One region of the Stenotrophomonas sp. YJH_SMC_20 genome, then DNA from elsewhere that is predicted to be linked to it. Evidence: predicted binding sites of a transcription regulator. Region 1 holds the regulator's gene; the other holds the start of a gene.
What was found. The regulator HrcA, encoded in region 1, represses chaperone genes, less so after heat shock. The targets are predictions, from matches to a motif close to TTNGCACTCNNNNNNNNNGAGTGCNAA.

Region 1 (9,897 bases):
CGAAGCCGTTGTCGAGGGTCGCCTCCAGCGCCGCATGGGTGCCGGCAATCGCGCGCGAGATCGCTTGCTGCATCGATTCGCCGCGCAGCAGGAACGACACCACCAGCGACATCAGCACATCACCGGTGCCTGCCACGTCCACTGGCAGCAACGGCGAGGTCCAGCGCCAGGTTTCCTCGCGGCCAACGGCCAGGGTTACCAGTTCACCCGGGGTGCCGCCCACGCTGTGCGCGATCACCCAATGCGGGCCGCGATCCAGCAGCGTGCGCGCGGCGGCGATGGCATCGGCCTCGGCCAGCGCTGGCATGCCGGTCAGGCGATTGAGTTCAAAGGCGTTCGGGGTCACCAGCCAGGCATGGGGCAGCAGGCGCTCGGCGAAGATCGCTTCCAGGCCCGGTTCCACGTACGGGCCGGTGTGGGTGTCTCCGATCACCGGGTCCAGGCAATAACGCAGTTGCGGGCAGCCCGGCAGGATCGCGTCCAGCCAGTCGGCGAAGGCGGCACCGTTGGCGGTGCTGCCGAAGTAGCCGGACACCAGCATCTTCGCGCGTTGCGGCAGGCCGCGCTCGTGGCTGCCGAGCAGCAGGTCGGCGAACCAGTCGGCCGGCAGCACGCGGCCACGCGTGGTGTCGTAGAACGGCGCGTTGCTGAGCAGCACCGTCGGAATGCTTGCCACACGCACGCCCAGCGCGCGCATCGGCGGGATTGCCGCGCTGTTGCCGGCATGACCGTAGACGAGTTGCGACTGGACCGAGATGACATCGATCGGCGACGGACCGTCGGGCCGCTGGCGGCGGCCGTGGACCAGGTGGTTATCAAGGGATTCGCTCATGGCCGCATTCTACGCCCAAGGGGGTTTTCGGCAGGGCTTGCAGCCCTGCACCTGCCGAAGCTGCAAGCAACGGCAACGGCAACGGCAAAAGCGAGCTATCCGTGGGGTGGCGGGGCGGTGTCGGAGTGCGGGGACGCCGCAAGTACGTCCGTGTAGGCTTGGCAGCCGCATCCATGCGGCTGACACCCCGCACTCCGACACCGCCCCGCCTTCGACAGGTTCACGCGGCTGTTGGTAACTGCGGCTGTTGGTGGGTGTCGACCTTGGTCGACACATCTGTCAGATATCGAATGAATTCATCCACGCATGGCATGGATCTACCGTGTCGACCAAGGTCGACACCTACCAGTGCCGGACGCTGTTCCAACAGATCGCGGAAAACCGTCGAAGGCGGGGTGGGTCCGGTGGCGGGGGCGTGAGCCGCATGGGCCCGAGGTATGCCTCGGGCGGGTTGGGCAGGACGCCCAACCCCGGTCTTGCCGTGTGCGCAGGACAGCGCACACGAGCAAGCGGCAACTGAGCTTGCATGGGTGAGGGCGCTTTGCTTGCGAAGCACCGCTTCGCAAGCGCCCGAACGCACAGCCGCCAGCGGCTGGGCCGGGCCCCGGAGGGGGACTTGCAGCGTCCCCCTCAACCGGACCCACCCCGCCAACCCACGGATAGCCAGCTTCTGCTGTTGACGTTGACGTTGCCTCGGCAGGTGCAGGGCTGCAAGCCCTGCAAACCAAAACCCCTCAGTGAGCAGCAGGCCGCGACGGCGGCAGCCACGCCGCCACGATGCCCAGCAGCGGCAGGAACGCAGTCAGCTGATAGACGTACTCGATGCTGGTCTTGTCCGCCAGCAGGCCCAGCACGGCGGCACCCAGCCCGCCCATACCGAACGCGAAACCGAAGAACAGGCCGGACACCATGCCGATCCGGTGCGGCATCATTTCCTGCGCATAGACCACGATGGCCGAGAACGCCGAGGACAGCACGAAACCGATCAGCACCGCCAGCACCGTGGTCCAGAACAGATCGGCATGCGGCAGCATCAGTGCGAACGGGGCCACGCCAAGGATCGAGGTCCAGATGATCGGCTTGCGGCCGATGCGGTCACCCAGCGGGCCGCCGAGGAAGCCGCCGGCCGCGGACGCCACCAGGAATGCGAACAGGTGCAGCTGCGCCTGTGCCACGGGAATGCCGAAATGGTGGATCAGGTAAAAGGTGAAGTAGCTGCCGATGCTGGCCATGTAGAAGTACTTGCTGAAGATCAGCACCAGCAGGATCGCCAGCACCTTGGCCACGGTGCGCGGCGGATGGCGCGGCGCCGTCGAGGCGGTGCTGGCCGGGCGCGGGATGCCCAGGTGCAGCGCGTACCAGCGGCCGACATAGGTCAGCAGCGCGATGCCGATCAGGGCGGCGCCGGCAAACCACGATGCGGCATGCTGGCCATAAGGCACGATCACCGCCGCTGCAATCAGCGGGCCCAGCGCGGTACCGAAGTTGCCACCGACCTGGAACACCGACTGCGCGAAACCGTGGCGACCGCCCGAGGCCAGCCGCGCGATGCGCGAGGCTTCCGGATGGAAGATGGCCGAACCAATGCCGACCATCGCCGCCGCCATCAGCACCACCGCGTAGTTCGGTGCGAAGCCCAGCAGCAGCATGCCGCACAGGGTCGAGGCCATGCCGATCGGCAGCGAGTACGGCGCCGGGCGGCGGTCGGTAGCCATGCCGATCAACGGCTGGAAGATCGAGGCGGTGAGCTGGTAGGTCAGCGTGATCAGGCCGATCTGGGTGAAGCTGAGGTTGAAGCCGCCCTTGATCACTGGATAGATGGCCAGGATCAGCGACTGCATCATGTCGTTGACGACATGCGAGGTGGAGATGGCGGCCAGCACGCCGGGGGCCACCGGGCGTGAGGTGGTTGCGGGAGAAGCCAGGGTCGACATGGATACAGTCAGGTTGGGGGCGAGCCACGCATGCTACGGTGACCTCCCCCTCCCTTCTGCCGCGTTCGGGTCATGGCATATCGCAAAAAGGACATCCCCTGCCAGGTCCGCGAGACTGCGCCGTGGAACGAGGTTCCGGTGCACCGCCCAGTGACCTGCCGCGCCCGCCATTACAAGCCCGGGACCCACATCGCGCCCCACCGGCACCGGCGTCACCAGCTGGTGTTCGCCATGTCCGGACTGATGGTGGTGCGTGCAGACGGCGGCCGCTGGGTAGTGCCTTCAACCCGCGCGATCTGGGTCCCGGCCGGCACGGCCCATGCGGTGGACTGCATCGCCGAAGTACACATGCGCAGCCTGTACGTGGAGCCGGACTTCGCGCCGCAGCTGCCGGACGAAGCGTTCGCGGTACAGGTGGCGCCGCTGCTGCGCGAGCTGCTGCTGGCCGCCAGCCTGATCGAGACCGCGCATGTGGACGACAGCCGCGACGGCCGCGTGGTGCGCCTGCTGCTGGACGAGCTGCACCGCATGGACGTGCTGCCGCTGCACCTGCCCTCGCCCACCGACCCGCGCCTGCAGCGGATCTGCCAGCACATCCAGAAGCATCCCGGCGACGACGCCACGTTGCAGGATTGGGCGCAGGCGCTGCAGGTAGACGTGAAAACCATCCAGCGCCATTTCGCCAGCGAACTGGGCATGACCTTCGGGCAGTGGCGACAACAGGCGCGGCTGCTGGCCGCACTGGAACGGCTGGCGGTCGGTGACAAGGTCATCGATGTCGCGCTGGCGATGGGTTACGACAGCCCGAGCGCGTTCACCAGCATGTTCAAGCGGCAGCTGGGGCAGACACCTGCGGCGTTTTTCCGCTGACCGCATACGAAAGCGCCGGGCATGGCCCGGCGCTACCGTTCAATGCTTGCGTTGAGAACTCAGGACGTCATGCGGTCCCAGAAGCCCTTCACGCCATCGATGAAGGTGGCCGACTTCGGCGAATGCTTGCGCGCTTCCTCACCGACGAAGGTGGCTTCGAACTGCTCCAGCAGCTTGCGCTGCTCGTTGGTGAGGTTGACCGGGGTCTCCACCACCACACGGCAGTACAGGTCGCCCTCGCTGCGGCTGCGCACCGAACGTACGCCCTTGCCACGCAGGCGGAACAGCTTGCCGGTCTGGGTCTCGGCCGGGATGCGGATCTCCGCCTCGCCGCCGAGCGTGGCCACGCGCACGGTGTCACCCAGTGCCGCCTGCGAGATGCGGATCGGCACTTCGCAGTGCAGGTCGTCGCCATCGCGCTGGAAGATCGCATGCTCGCGCACGCGCACTTCCACGTACAGGTCACCCGGCGGCGTACCGGCCGGACCGGCTTCGCCCTCGCCCTGCAGGCGGATGCGGTCGCCGGTATCGACGCCGGCCGGCACCTTCACCGACAGCACCTTGTCTTCCTCGACGCGGCCGTTGCCGTGGCAGGTCTTGCAGGGCTTGGCGATGATCTGGCCACGGCCGCCGCAGTTGTGGCAGGCCTGCTGCATGGCGAAGATGCCGCGCTGGATGCGCACCTGGCCACGGCCGTGGCAGACGTTGCAGGTCTCGACCTTGCCGTCCTCGGAGCCACTGCCATCGCAGTCGCTGCACTCGGCCAGGGTCGGAATCTCGATGCGGCGCTCGACGCCGCGCACGGCTTCTTCCAGGTCCAGCTCCATCACGTAGCCGATGTCGGCGCCGCGACGGGCCTGGCGCGGACCACCGCCGCCACCAAAGATGTTGCCGAAGATATCGCCGAAGATATCGTTCATGTCCGGGCCGCCCGGACCACCGCCGCCCATGCCGTGCTCGAACGCGGCGTGGCCGTGGCTGTCGTACATGCGGCGCTTGTTGCCGTCGGACAGTACTTCGTAGGCTTCCTTGCACTCCTTGAAGGAGGCCTCGGCCGCCGCATCACCCGGGTTGCGGTCCGGGTGGAACTTCATCGCGCAGCGACGGTAGGCCTTCTTCAGCTCGTCGTCGGTGGCGGTGCGGGCAACGCCCAGCACTTCGTAGTAATCGCGCTTGCTCATATCGTGAATCGGGTTCCGGAACGTCGGGATTCGTCAAAGCGGAAGAGCGGAACCAGGTCCGCTCTTGCGTCGGGCGCCCCGACACGCCGGTGGGCGGTCAGGACCCTGATGCGACAACGGGACGCTGGTGGCCAGCGTCCCGCGTCGGTCCGGATCAGGACTTCTTGTCGTCCTTGACTTCGGTGAACTCAGCGTCGACCACGTCGTCCTGCGCCTTGCCGGCATTGCCGGCGTCGGCACCCGGGGCACCGCCCTGGTCGGCCGAAGCAGCGGCGAACAGCGACTGGCCAGCTTCTTCCAGTGCCTTCGACTTGGCTTCGATCTGTGCCTTGTCGTCGCCCTTCATCGCGGTTTCCAGGTCAGCCAGCGCTGCCTCGACCTTGCCGATGACATCGCCGCCGACCTTGCTGCCGTGCTCGGTGATCGCGCTGCGGGTGCCGTGGATCAGGGCGTCGGCCTGGTTGCGGGCCTGCACCAGTTCCTGGAACTTCTTGTCTTCTTCGCGGTTGGCTTCCGCGTCGGCGACCATGCGCGCGATCTCCTCCTCGGACAGGCCCGAACCGGCCTTGATCTCGACCTTCTGTTCCTTGTTGGTCTTCTTGTCCTTGGCCGACACATGCAGGATGCCGTTGGCGTCGATGTCGAAGGACACTTCCACCTGCGGCAGACCGCGCGGGGCCGGCTCGATGCCGGACAGGTCGAACTTGGCCAGCGACTTGTTGAAGCGGGCCTGTTCGCGCTCACCCTGCAGCACGTGCACGGTCACGGCCGACTGGTTGTCCTCGGCGGTGGAGAACACCTGCGAGGCCTTGGTCGGGATGGTGGTGTTCTTCTCGATGATCTTGGTGAACACGCCACCCATGGTTTCGATGCCCAGCGACAGCGGGGTCACGTCCAGCAGCAGCACGTCCTTGACGTCGCCACCCAGCACGCCGCCCTGGATCGCCGCACCCAGTGCCACGGCCTCGTCGGGGTTGACGTCCTTGCGCGGTTCCTTGCCGAAGAACTCGGTCACCGCCTGCTGCACCTTCGGCATGCGGGTCTGGCCGCCGACCAGGATCACTTCGCTGATGTCGCTCGAACGCAGGCCGGCATCGTTCAGGGCGACGCGGCACGGCTCGATCGACTTCCTGATCAGGTCATCCACCAGCGCTTCCAGCTTGGCGCGGGTCAGCTTGATGTTCAGGTGCTTCGGACCCGACGCGTCGGCAGTGACGTACGGCAGGTTCACTTCGGTCTGCTGGGCGCTGGACAGCTCGATCTTGGCGCGCTCGGCAGCGTCCTTCAGGCGCTGCAGGGCCAGCGGATCCTTGCGCAGGTCGATGCCCTGGTCCTTGTTGAACTCTTCAACCAGGTACTCGATGACGCGGTTGTCGAAGTCTTCGCCGCCCAGGAAGGTGTCGCCGTTGGTGGCCAGCACTTCGAACTGCTTTTCACCGTCGACGTTGGCGATCTCGATCACCGAGACGTCGAAGGTGCCGCCGCCCAGGTCGTACACCACGATCTTGCGATCCTTGTTGTCGCCCTTGTCCAGGCCATAGGCCAGCGCGGCCGCGGTCGGCTCGTTGATGATGCGCTTGACGTCCAGGCCGGCGATGCGGCCGGCGTCCTTGGTCGCCTGGCGCTGGCTGTCGTTGAAGTAGGCCGGCACGGTGATGACCGCTTCGGTGACCTTCTCACCGAGGAAGTCCTCGGCGGTCTTCTTCATCTTTTCCAGCACCTTGGCCGAGATTTCCTGCGGCGCCATCTTCTTGCCGTCGCTGGTGGCCACCCAGGCGTCGCCATTGTCATGGGCCAGGATGCTGTACGGGACGTGGGCGATGTCCTTCTGCACCTCGCCATCGGTGAACTTGCGGCCGATCAGGCGCTTCACCGCGTAGAAGGTGTTCTTCGGGTTGGTCACGGCCTGGCGCTTGGCCGAGGCACCGACCAGGACTTCGCCGTCCTTGGTGTAGGCGACGATCGACGGGGTGGTGCGATCGCCTTCCGAATTCTCGATGACGCGGGCCTTGCCGCCGTCCATGATCGCCACGCACGAGTTGGTGGTGCCGAGGTCGATACCAATGATCTTGCCCATGGGGGAGACTCCTGAGGATACTTGTTGGGGTCAGTCCGGCCGTTCGGCCGGTGGATGAATACGATGTGGGGGAGGCTCGTGGAACATTCAAGCCATCCTCCGAACGCTGTGTTTCCGGTCATCCGGCGCGTTCAGCGTCGGGTCGGGTGGCGGTGGCTGTCCGCCGCCCGGCCCCGCGGGATCACTCGGCGGCCACCACCACCAGCGCCGGCCGCAGCAGGCGCTCGTTGAGCAGGTAGCCCTTCTGGAACACGGTCACCACGCTGCCCGGGGCGGCGCCCGGGGTCGGGGCCTGGCTGATCGCCTGGTGGTGTTCCGGGTTGAACGGCTGGCCGATCGGGTCCAGCAGGACCAGGCCGTTGTCGGCAGCGACCTTGAGCAGCTGCTTGTAGGTAAGCTCCAGGCCTTCGCGCAGCGGGTGCGGGTCGTCGCCGGCGGCCTTCAGGCCGGCGTCCAGGCTGTCGAACACGGGGAGCAGATCGCCCAGCAGCTTCTCGTTGGCGAACTTGCGGGCCTGTTCGATGTCACGGGCAACGCGCTTGCGCTGGTTCTCCAGGTCGGCGCGCTCACGCAGGGCATCGGCCTTGACCTGTTCGATTTCGGCGCGCAGGCGCTCGACTTCGTCGTTGACGCCGGCGGTGGCGGCCGCATCGGCGGCACTCTGCTGGGATTCGATATCTGGCTGTTCGTGGTTCATGTCTGGGTCCCTGGCGGTCAAACTCCGCCTCCAACCACCCTAGTGTGGGCGGGATGCTGCGTTTCAAGCGTCGGATGTTCCCGGCGTGCGCGAGGCCGGTGAAAAGGCCGCGCCGAGCACATCGGCCGTGGCCTGGACCAGCGGGATCACGCGGTCGTAGGCCATCCGCTTGGGACCGATCACGCCCAGCACGCCCAGCACCTGGCCGTTGGCGGTGTACGGGGCGGTGACCAGCGAGACGCCCTGCAGCGGCATCATCCCGGTCTCCTCGCCGATGAAGATGCGCACGCCCGGCGCCTGGATGGTCCGCTCCAGCAGCTGCAGGATCTCGCGCTTGCTGGAGAACAGCTCGAACAGTTCGCGCAGGCGCTCCAGGTCAGACAGGTCCTGCACCCCCATCAGCCGGGTCTGGCCGGCCACCAGCATGTCGTCGGCCGGCGGCTGCAGGGCCTGTTCGGCCAGTTCGATGCTGTGCGCCAGCAGCTGTTCCAGTTCGGACCGGGCATCGCGCAGTTCCAGCAGCAGGCGGGTGCGGATCTCGGCCAGCGGCAGGCCGGCGAAATGCGCATTGAGGTAGTTGGCGACCTGCTCCAGCTGCCCCGGCGCAAACTCCTGGCGGGTCTCAATGACCCGGTTCTGTACCTCGTTGTCGGCGAACACCAGGATCGCCAGCACCCGCCGTCCGTCCAGCGCCACGAAATCGATCTGGCGGAAGGCGAACTGCTCCCGCCGCGGGGCGCTGACCACGCCGACGAAGTGGCTCATCGCCGACAACAGTTCCGAAGCGCTGCCGAGCAGGGCCTGGGTGCTGCCACCGCCGGCCAGCTCCTGGCGCAGCCGGGCCAGCTCGCCCTCGCCCGGCGGCTGCATCTGCAGCAGGCTGTCGACGAATACCCGGTAGCCGTGCGCGGTCGGTACCCGCCCGGCCGAGGTATGCGGCGAGGCCAGCAGGCCCAGGTCCTCCAGGTCGCCGAGGATGTTGCGGATGGTGGCCGGGCTGACCTCCAGCCCGGCCACGCGTGCCAGCGTCTGCGAGCCCACCGGCTCACCGTCCTGGATATAACGCGCGATCAGCGTGCGCAGCAGATGGCGCGCACGCGGGGCAAGCTGGTCGGGAGAACCGTGCATGGAATCAACCTGTGAGACACGGACACTAGATAATGGCGGCGCATCACCTTGGCAAGTCATTGGACCTCCCGCGCCCGCGTGCTAGCGTTGCGCGGCTGCTGATACCCCCTTACCCATGCTCAGACATCTTTCGATCAAGGATTTCGCCGTCGTCCGCGCTACCGAACTGGAGTTCGGGCCAGGCATGACCGTGGTTTCAGGCGAGACCGGCGCCGGCAAGTCGCTGATGGTCGACGCGCTGGGCTTCCTGTCCGGCCTGCGCGCCGACAGCGGCGTGGTCCGCCATGGCGCCGCCCGCGCCGAGCTTTCCGCCGAATTCGCGCTGGAGCAGCTGCAGGCCGCCCGCCAGTGGCTGGCCGACAACGAGCTGGACGACGAGGACCAATGCCAGCTGCGCCGCGTGATCCGCGCCGACGGCGGTTCCCGGGCCTGGATCAACGGCCGCCCGGTGACCCTGGCCCAGCTGGGCGACCTGGCCTCGTTGCTGGTGGAGATCCACGGCCAGCACGAACAGCAGGCCCTGCTGACGCGCCCGTCGCAGCTGGCGCTGCTGGATGCCTATGCCGGCAACGAGAACGAACGCCGCCAGGTACGGCGCGCCGCCGCGGCCTGGCAGGCACTGGTCGATGAATCGCTGGCGCTGTCGCAACAGGGCGACGTCAGTGACCGGATCGGCTTCCTCGAGCACCAGCTGCGCGAACTGGACCGGGAAGACCTTGAGCCGGAATCGATCGCGGCACTCGGCGCCAGCCACCGTCGCCAGGCCCACGCCAGCGCCCTGCTGAGTGCCTGCCAGGCGGCCAGCAACCAGCTCAACGGTGACGACGGCAGCTCCGCGCTGGACCTGTTGCAGCAGGTGCGCCACGAGCTGTCGCGCCTGATCGAACACGACCCACGGCTGGGCGAGGTGGACGGCCTGATCGAGAATGCCTCGATCCAGCTGCACGAAGCCCTGTCGCTGCTTGACCGCGTGCACGACGATCTGGATGCCGACCCGGAACAGTTCGAGGAGAACGAGCGCCGCCTCGGCCGCCTGCACGACCTGGCCCGCAAGCACCGCGTGCCGATGGACGAGCTGGGCGCGCAACGCGAGCGCATGCATGCCGAAGTGGAGCAACTGCGCGGCGCCGACGAGCGCCTGCAGCGCCTGGCCGGCGAGATCGACAAGGCCGCCGCCG
Region 2 (9,897 bases), on a different contig from region 1:
CACCGGCCGGGCCGCTGCGGCTGGCCAGCGACTGGCCCAGATTGCCGATGCCGCCGCCCAGGGTGAACACGCCGGACAGGCTCAGGCCTACCGCGAACATGATGTAGGCCAGCGCCGCCACCACACCCGGGTGCTGCAGCTGGAAGCCGATGCCGACGGCATTGCCGATCGCGCGCAGGCCGACCATCAACGCGCCGATCACGGCGAACGCGACCAGCACGCCCAGCGTGTACCAGAGCGCGTGGCTGCGCGCGCGCTGCGCGCTTTCGCCGCTCTGCGCCAGGCTCAGCACCTTCAGCGAGAGGATCGGCAGCACGCAGGGCATCAGGTTCAGTACCAGGCCACCGGCCAGCGCCAGCAGCAGGACCCAGACGAACGAACGATCAGGATTCGGCGTCGTCACCGGCGGACGCGTGCGCAGCGCATTGTCGCCCTGTGCATCGATGGCGAATTCACTGCTGGCGGTGGCGCCACCTGCGGCGGCCGGTGCCGCTGCATCCGTGTTGGGCACGGTTGGCAGCAGGCGCAGCGGGGCGCCGTTGGCGGCTTCGCGCGGTGCGCCGTTGGCAGCAGGCAGCGGGTTGATCACGTCATTGCGCGCTGGCGCCTGGTCGGCGCTGGCGCTGACCTTGCCGGCCGGAATCGACAGCTTCACCCGGCGGGTCATCGGCGGGTAGCAGATGCCATCGGTCTGGCAGCCCTGGAAGGTCACCACCAGGGTGCTGTCGACGGCATCAGTGACAGCGCGGCGCAGCGGCAGCGGCACTTCCACCTGGTTGAAGTAGACCGAGACATCGCCGAAGTGCTCGTCGCGATGCGATTGCGCGGCTGGCCAGCGCGGCTTGCCGGCCAGCACGCCGGCGCTGCCTTCCAGCTTCAGCGAGGTGCGGTCGCGATACAGGTAATAGCCGGGCGCTGGGCTGAAGCGCAGCAGCAGGGTGTTGCCGTCGCTGGCGATGGCATCGAAGCCGAACGCCTGTTCCGACGGCAGCGGCAGGGCCTGGCTGTTGTTGGCCGCGCCCGGCAGGCGCAGGCCACCGCTGTTGCCGGCACCGGCCAGCGGGTTGTTGAACGGGCTGGCCGCACCGGCACGCGCGGCAGGCACCGCCGCCGCCGCACCGGCGCCCGGCAGGGTGACCTGCACCACGCGCTTCTGCGGCGGGTAGCAGACACCGGCATCGGCGCAGCCCTGATAACGCACTTCCAGGCTGATGGTGCCGGCAGCGTCGGTCGGCGTGCCGGGCAGGGTGGCCAGCAGGCGCTCGCGATAGGTCTCGACCTCGCCGAAGAAATCGTCGTGGTGCTTGTCGCCCTTGGGCATCTGCAGCGCGCCGGCATTGAAGGCCGGGTCGGCTTTGACGCTGGTACGGTGGCGATACAGGTAATAGCCTGGCGCGATCTTGAACTGCAACTGCACCTGGCCACGTTCGGGGGCAGTGGCGGTCAATGCGAACGCCTGGTCCACCGGCAGCAGGTCTTTCTCATCCAGGGCGAACGCGGGCAGCGAAAGGCACAACAGGGCGCACAAGGCAGCGCCACGCGCAAACAGAGTCTTCAATCAGTGTCCTCCCGGGTCTGTGCCCGGATCCAATCCAGATACGCCGGCAGGCCGGCCCGGGTTTCGACCGCGATGCACTCCGGGAGTTCATACGGATGCAGTTCGACGATCCGGGCGATTGCGTCATCGACGCGGCTCGCGGTGGTCTTCACCAGCAGTTGCAGCTCCGCGTCGGTGGTCACCTCGCCCTGCCAGCGGTAGGTCGACTGTGCGCCGTCGAGGCGGGTCACGCACGCCGCCAGGCGCTCGCCTACCAGCGCGTGCGCGATGCGCTCGGCACTGGCCCGGTCCGGGCAGGTGGTCAACAGCAGCAGGACGGGATCGACGGTCGACATGACCGTCGAGTATAGGGCCGCCGCCGGGTCAGGGCCCGGCGGCGGCAGTGGACCGCAGCGTTGCGCGGTCAGTTGGCCAGCTGGCAGGTGGCTGGCTTGGCCGAGGTGAACAGGGCCGGGGTCGCCCACTCGGGGTGGTCGATGAACGGGTTGCGATTGCCCTGGAAGCTGTAGACCACGTCATTGCGGGCACGCTCGGCATCATCCGGCGGATCGGACAGGTGCCAGTCGATCAGCGTCGACAGCAGGCCCATGTAGGCCGGCGAACTGCTGGTCTTGACGATCCTGCTGCGGTCGTCGGTCAGCTCCAGGTCCGGCTCGGACTGACCGGTGGCCGCATCCTTGCCCCCCTCATAGCGGATCGCCATGTACATCACCGCGCGCGCCATGTCGCCCTTGCGCTTGCCCCACACCTCGAACGTGCCGGTGTTGCCGTCCGGCGTGCGCACCCAGTTGGAGTTGCCCGGATAGCCACCACTGCCGCCGCCCTGCCCATTGTTGGCTTCGGTGGCACGCTCACCGCAGCTGGCATCGCACTTGGCGAACGGCTTGTTGCCGCGGTCGGCGTTCCACTGCGCGTCGGTGAGGTACAGCATGTGGGTATCGGTGTACGGCGCGTAGGGCAGGCCCTTGTCACCGGTGGTGGTGGCAAAGCCCAGCGAGTTCGGCCAGGTGTGCTCGCGGTTGTAGGTCAGGCCGCTGCCGGTGCCCGCACGATCACTGACCTTGGCGTAGCTGCGGTTGCGGTAGGCATCGAGGATGCGGTTCGGGTTGTTCGGATCCTCGTCGGCGATTTCCAGGATGGTCCAGGTGCTGGTGCCCGAGCCGCTGTACGGGTAGGCGGTGTGGCCCTTGATGGTGGCGTGCAGCGAGCAGCGCAGCTGGCTGGGGCTGCTGGTGTTGACCCTGGAGTAGTAGCCGGCCGGCACGCCCGGGTTGCCCGGGTCCGGATTGCCGCCGGTGCTGGCCACGGTGAAGGCGATGCGGCTGTCGGCGGCCGGGTGCGCGCCCAGCAGGTCGGTGATGCGCGCGGCGCGGATGTCGAAGCGGCAGGCTTCACCGGCCACCAGCGCGGTGTTGGTGGACAGCTTCACGCTGCGGCCGCTCGCCGGGAAGGTCAGCGGCACGCTGCCGGAGGTGCCGCAGCTCAGCGCGAACGCGCCGCTGGCCAGGTTCACGGTTTCGCTGAACACCACTTCCAGATCGGCCGCAGCCGGGAAGGTGCTGCTGCCCTGCGCCGGGGTGGTGGTGGACACCGACGGCGGCGTGTTCGGGCCTGGCGTGCCACCGCCGCTGAAAGTCTGGCCGTTGTTGCAGCTGCCGAAGGTCTGGCCGGCCGATTCGGCCCAGGTGAAGTGGGTGTACTGGCTGCCGCTGCCGGTCAGCTGCAACGAGGTGCCCGGCGCGGTGCTGTTGGTCTCGGCTACCGGGATGTTCTGGCTGGTCATGCCGGCGGCAGGGCCACCGGAGGCGGTGATGGCGCCCTCATAGCTGAGGAACTGGACCACTTTGCCACTGGCATCGACCAGGGCGATGCCGTCGGTCGGGCCGTTCTGGATCCCGTTGGTCGGGTAACTGACCACGGCGATGGTGGCGCTGCCGCAGCCGGCGGCGGTGCCGGCCGGGACCGGGTTGTTGGCATAGACGGTGGCGGCGGACGGATTGCTGCCGTTGTAGAGGTACAGGCGGTAGCCGGACAGGTCCTCACCGGCAGTGGCTACGACCTCGATCGCTTCGCCGACGTCACCGGCGGCGGTGCTGTCGTCGTAGTGCAGTTCGTTGATGAAGACCTCGGCCTGGGCCGGCGCAGCGGCCAGCGCCAGCAGGCAGGCAGCGGCAAGCGGGGACAGCAATCGCATCGACTCCTCCTTGTGATTGGGAATGCCGGACCGAGCCTAAGGCCGATCCAGTGACACTTTGTCGTAAATGAACGTCAGATGTCTGACAGTGCGACGCTTGTCACCGAAATTGATCTGGACCGAAGCCCTGGCCGAGGCGCGCGGGTGGAAAAATTTTTTTCATTCCGCCCTTGAAAGGGGGCGGCGGGGCTCCATCTCTGCCCTGCTCCCGACGTTGTCGGGTTTCTTCACGTGCGGTTCTGGCACTCGCCTGGGGCGAGTGCTAACATCGCCGGACTTTTTTAGACCAATCAATCACTTAAGAGGTCTCCTATGAGCATCAAGCCGCTGCACGACCGCGTTGTGGTCAAGCCGATCGAAGCCGACGAAATCTCCGCCGGTGGCATCGTCATCCCCGACTCGGCCAAGGAAAAGTCCACCAAGGGTGAGGTCGTGGCCGTCGGCCCGGGCAAGCCGCTGGACAACGGCAACGTGCGCGCGCCGTCGCTGAAGGTCGGCGACAAGGTCATCTACGGCCAGTACGCCGGCAGCTCGTACAAGAGCGAAGGCGTCGAATACAAGGTCCTGCGCGAGGACGACGTGCTCGCCGTCATCGGCTGAGCCCCGGCGCGACCTGTTCCATCCCCTGATTCCAACACCCAGCCGCCGGGCATGGCCCGGCGCTACCAGATGAGGTAACTGCACATGGCTGCCAAGGATATCCGTTTCGGTGAAGATGCCCGTTCGCGCATGGTGCGCGGCGTGAACGTTCTCGCCAATGCCGTCAAGGCCACCCTGGGCCCGAAGGGCCGCAACGTCGTGCTGGAAAAGAGCTTCGGCGCCCCGACCATCACCAAGGACGGCGTCTCCGTCGCCAAGGAAATCGAACTGGCTGACAAGTTCGAGAACATGGGCGCGCAGATGGTGAAGGAAGTTGCTTCGCGCACCAACGACGATGCCGGCGACGGCACCACCACCGCCACCGTGCTGGCCCAGGCCCTGATCCGCGAAGGCGCCAAGGCCGTTGCCGCCGGCATGAACCCGATGGACCTCAAGCGCGGTATCGACAAGGCCGTTTCGGCTGCCGTCGCCGAGCTGAAGAACATCTCCAAGCCGACCGCCGACGACAAGGCGATTGCCCAGGTCGGTACCATCTCGGCCAACTCGGACGAGTCGATCGGCCAGATCATCGCTGACGCGATGAAGGAAGTCGGCAAGGAAGGCGTCATCACCGTTGAAGAAGGCTCGGGCCTGGACAACGAGCTGGACGTGGTCAAGGGCATGCAGTTCGACCGCGGCTACCTGTCGCCGTACTTCATCAACAACCAGCAGTCGCAGACCGCTGACCTGGATGATCCGTTCATCCTGCTGCACGACAAGAAGATCTCCAACGTCCGTGACCTGCTGCCGGTGCTGGAAGGCGTCGCCAAGGCCGGCAAGCCGCTGCTGATCGTCGCTGAAGAAGTCGAAGGCGAAGCGCTGGCGACCCTGGTGGTCAACACCATCCGTGGCATCGTCAAGGTCGTGGCCGTCAAGGCCCCGGGCTTCGGCGACCGTCGCAAGGCGATGCTGGAAGACATGGCCGTGCTGACCGGCGGCACCGTGATCTCCGAAGAAGTCGGCCTGTCGCTGGAAAAGGCCACCATCAAGGACCTGGGCCGCGCCAAGAAGGTGCAGGTCTCCAAGGAGAACACCACCATCATCGACGGCGTCGGCGACAAGGCCAACGTTGATGCACGCGTGGCGCAGATCAAGACCCAGATCCAGGACACCTCCTCGGATTACGATCGCGAGAAGCTGCAGGAACGCGTGGCCAAGCTGGCCGGCGGTGTTGCCGTGATCAAGGTCGGCGCCTCGACCGAAATCGAAATGAAGGAAAAGAAGGACCGCGTCGACGACGCCCTGCACGCTACCCGTGCAGCCGTTGAAGAAGGCGTGGTCCCGGGCGGCGGCGTTGCCCTGGTCCGCGCGATCACCGCGCTGGCCGGCCTGAAGGGTGCCAACGAAGACCAGAACCACGGCATCCAGATTGCCCTGCGTGCGATGGAAGCCCCGCTGCGCGAGATCGTGGCCAACGCTGGCGACGAGCCGTCGGTCATCATCAACAAGGTCAAGGAAGGCACCGGCAGCTTCGGCTACAACGCGGCCACCGGCGAGTTCGGCGACATGCTGCAGTTCGGCATCCTGGACCCGACCAAGGTGACCCGTTCGGCGCTGCAGAACGCGGCCTCGATCGCCGGCCTGATGATCACCACCGAAGCCATGGTGGCCGAAGCTCCGAAGAAGGACGAGCCGGCCATGGGCGGCGCCGGTGGCATGGGCGGCATGGGTGGCATGGGCGGCATGGACTTCTAAGTCCTCGCTGTCACCCCGCAATGAAAAACCCCGCCGGAAGGCGGGGTTTTTTTGTGGCCGGTCGGAATCAAAGTAGATCCACGCCATGCGTGGATGCCGCTCCCAGGCGGGAATCTACGCGCGGTCCTCGCGCCGCTGCAGCCACAGGTGGGCCGCCAGCAGGGCCAGCGCACCTCCCGCGATCATGCCCTGTACCCACGGCAGCTCCGTGATCGGCGCAAGCAGCAGGCCCGCCGCCATGCCGATCAGACTGGCGCCGGCTCCCACCCGCTGACGTCGCTGCCGATGTGCCGCCTGGCGATGGCGTGCAGCGATGCACAGACGTCGTGCACCCGGCTGCAACACCGCTTCGGCAATGGCATCGATCTCTGGGCGCTTCATCCTGTCTCCTGCATTGCGTCCGTGTCTGCATGCTGCACGACTGCGGGACCTGTGTGCAACGGTAACGCTTCGATCATCTGACAAACGCCTTCGCCGCGCCGTACTCCCACTGCCACGGCACGCCGGTGTCGCCCAGCACGAACGCCACCAAGGCCGGGAAGGCCGCCTCTGCCCGCACATCGTTGCCCAGGATCACCACGCAGCGCTGGTGCTGCTCCATGCATACCAGCGTATTGCCCACCGCATCGTCGTGGCCGCCCTTGTAGAAGCCTGCGCCCTGCGGGCCGAGAAACGTCACCACGCCCAGGCCAGCCGCCAGGTCCTTGCGCTGCTGCGCCTTCGGCAGCTCCGGCTGCAGGGTGGGGAACTGGCTGGCGGTGGTGATCTGCAGCTGCGGCCGCACCAGCTCCCTGCGCATCGCCGCTGACAATCCATCGCCGCGCACGTAGCCAGCGGCGAAACGGGCCATATCGGCGATGGTGGTATCCATCGAACCAGCCGCACGCACGCGGCTGCGTTCATCGTGCGGCTCTGTATTGCCTTCGGCGGTCCAGCCATCGGCCAGGTTGCCGGCGAAATCCGCGCGCCACAGCATGCTGGTGCGCGCCATGCCGAAGCGATCGAACACGCGCTGCTGCATCAACGCACCCACATCCTCGCCCAGCCGCCCGCGTTCGATCACGAACTGCAACAGGATCAGTCCTTCTCCGGAATACCCATATCGACTACCCGGATCGAAGTGGAACTTCAGGCGCCCATCGGGCTCCAGAAAGCCGAAGTTGGCAAAGCCACTGGAATGGTTGAGCAGCAGGCGTGGGGTGAGCTGGCGCCAGCGGGCATCTCCGGCCAGCACACTGTAGTCGGCGTACTTCTTCGGTTCCGGTGGATAGTCCGGCAGCGGTTTGTCCAGGGCGGTAGCGATGCTGGCATCCAGATCGATCCGCGCGTCCTGCGCCAGCTGTGCGACCAGATGGCCGAAAGCCATCTTGGTCAGTGACGCAGCGTACATCACGGTGTCGGTGCGCAGCGGCTCGCCTGCGGCGTTGCGTTCACCGTAGGCGGCCACATGCACCACCTTGCCGCCATCGATCACCGCCAGCGCCATGCCGCGCGCGTGGGCCGCCTGCATCAGCCGCTGTGCTTCGGCATCGATGCGAGTGGGCGAGGGCACGGGTGGCGGCGCGGCCAGTACCGCCAGCGGGAGCAGCGTCAGCAACATCAGGGTGGCACGGCACATGCGTGGAACTCCTGGTGGGGCGCACGGCGATGCTACGCCAAGCTGCCGCTGGCGTCATTGCCAGATGTCAACTGGCTGGCCGGCGCAGGCAGATCCGGGCCGCGCCGGCACCGATGTCCACCTGGCCGCCGCGCATTGCATCCGCACCAAGGATCAGCGCCGGCCGACCCTCCAGGCCGATCGCCTTGAACACTGGCAGTTCGCTGATGCGGACCTCCATCGACGGGTGCTGCCAGCCGCCGCCGGTCATGCCGGGCAGGGTGTACAGCCAGGTTGCCTGCTTTCCGCCGCCCAGGCCTTCGGTGCCCTTTTCACGCACCCGCACCCGCGCGTCGCTGCCGTCGGTGCGCAGCCCCAGTGCGCGGGCTGCTTCGGCGTTGAGGACGGTCTGCGCGGCACCGGTGTCGACCACGGCGATGGCGTCCACCGCAGGCGCGCCCAGTGCAAGCGTGATGAAGCCGAACTGGCGCAGGCCGTCAGTGCGGCCGGGCAGCGCATTGGGCTGGCAACCCGGTCCTTCCAGGTTCAATCCACCGGGTGTCCACAGCGCCAGTTGATTGGGGCCGAAATCCCAACGGGTGTCCCAGCGTCCGGTCAGATCGTTGCCGATCAAGCCGTCAATGGCCGGATCATCCTCCTTCGGCAACGACGACAGATCGACCTTCATGGCTTGGGCCTGCAGCTGCCAACTGCCCAGCTGCCAGGACGTGCTGCGTATGCGCTGCAGCCGCGCGGACGCTGCACTGGCCCCTCGGGCCTGTGATACCTCTGCATCCGCATCCTCCAGACCATAGCGTCGCACGACGCGGTCATCGACCAGAGTGGCGCCTGCCGCGCTGTCGACCACGAAGCGCAGCGGTTCGGCACGCCCGTCCAGCGACACGGCCACGGCCGGATGACCGCCCTGCATCCACATCGGCAGGATGTGTTCGGGGGGATCGGACGCCAGCGCAGGCAGCGGGGCAGCAAGCAGGAAGAATGGGATGAGGCGCAAGGGAAGTCTCCGCAGTGATCATGGGTGACCATTGGCGCGCAGCGGCGTATCGCGGGAATATCGGCGTTGATACCGTCCTGATACAGACCTGCCTGATACTGCCCGCATGACGACTCCCGCCCGTGTCATCGTTGTCGATGACGACGCCAGCATCCGTGATGCCATCGCCGATTGCCTGCTGCTGCACGGCTACCAGGTGCGAGTGGCTGCCGACGCAGCGGCGCTGGATGTGCTGCTGCAGGTCGAACGTCCGGACCTGATCGTGCTCGACTGGATGATGCCCGGTGAGGATGGCCTGTCGGTATGCCGCCGGTTGCAGGCGCGGGCCATCCCGATCCTGATGCTGTCGGCGCTGGGCAGCGCACCGGACAGGGTGATCGGACTGGAGATGGGCGCGGACGACTATCTGGCCAAACCGTTCGATCCGCGCGAGCTGCTGGCGCGGGTACGTGCGCTGCTGCGCCGGCAGGACAAGCTGCGCGCGCAGGTCGCCAGTGAACTGCGCTTTTCTGGTTGGCGGTTGCTGCCGGAACAACGTCGCCTGCTGGCCCCGGATGGCAACGAGCTGGTGCTCAGCCGTGGTGAATTCAGCTTGTTGCTGGCGCTGGCCGAACGCCCCGGGCGGGTGCTGGGGCGCGAGCAGCTGCTGCAGCTGAGCCGTGGCGAGCCCAGTGACAGCGTCGACCGCGCGGTCGACCTGGCGATCAGCCGCCTGCGCCGCAAGCTCGGGCAGGCTTCACCCGGTGCGGAATCGCTGGTGCAGACATCGCGTGGCGAAGGCTATCGCTTCGACGCCGAGGTACAGCTGCTGTGAGCAGCCGGTGGCCGACCGCGCGTTGGATCACGATGCTGGCCCTGGCCAGCCTGCTGCTGGCGACACTGGTCAGCGTGGCCGTGGTTGGCTGGATGCCTCGGCCCGCGCCGCCACCGATGCAGTTGGACCAGGCCGTGCAGGTGCTGCGAGGGGAACAGGCCGCGGCACCACTGGGCCTGCATCTGGCGACGCAGGATGCGCCACCACAGGGCAGTGCCAGTGACTGGCTCACCCAGTTGGCGGCGCTGCAGATGGGTTTGCCGGTGGAGGATGTTCGGCTGGTATGGAGCGGACAGGGCAAGGCGCCTGATGTGCAGGTCATCGAAAGCGGCGCCCTGCTCGACGCCACGGCGCGGGCCGGGGTACTGAAGGCGCAGGCTGCCGT

Region 2: AC5P6A_RS13065 (co-chaperone GroES) is a predicted target of HrcA. The motif match lies at 3,992-4,018, and genes of this name have one in related genera.

Annotation. Positions count from the first base shown of each region.
Region 1 is NZ_JCAFRG010000003.1:237,347-247,243, reverse strand. Features, by position in the region: gene pdxY (pyridoxal kinase) at 1-832, opposite strand, end outside; gene AC5P6A_RS07205 (MFS transporter) at 1,567-2,766, opposite strand; gene AC5P6A_RS07200 (AraC family transcriptional regulator) at 2,839-3,636, shown strand; gene dnaJ (molecular chaperone DnaJ) at 3,696-4,817, opposite strand; gene dnaK (molecular chaperone DnaK) at 4,972-6,894, opposite strand; gene grpE (nucleotide exchange factor GrpE) at 7,076-7,591, opposite strand; gene hrcA (heat-inducible transcriptional repressor HrcA) at 7,655-8,719, opposite strand; gene recN (DNA repair protein RecN) at 8,835-9,897, shown strand, end outside.
Region 2 is NZ_JCAFRG010000006.1:258,475-268,371, reverse strand. Features, by position in the region: gene AC5P6A_RS13080 (protein-disulfide reductase DsbD family protein) at 1-1,558, opposite strand, end outside; gene cutA (divalent-cation tolerance protein CutA) at 1,555-1,893, opposite strand; gene AC5P6A_RS13070 (endonuclease) at 1,962-3,752, opposite strand; gene AC5P6A_RS13065 (co-chaperone GroES) at 4,065-4,352, shown strand; gene groL (chaperonin GroEL) at 4,437-6,086, shown strand; gene AC5P6A_RS13055 (hypothetical protein) at 6,201-6,467, opposite strand; gene AC5P6A_RS13050 (serine hydrolase domain-containing protein) at 6,541-7,704, opposite strand; gene AC5P6A_RS13045 (pepsin/retropepsin-like aspartic protease family protein) at 7,772-8,698, opposite strand; gene AC5P6A_RS13040 (response regulator transcription factor) at 8,805-9,512, shown strand; gene AC5P6A_RS13035 (sensor histidine kinase) at 9,545-9,897, shown strand, end outside.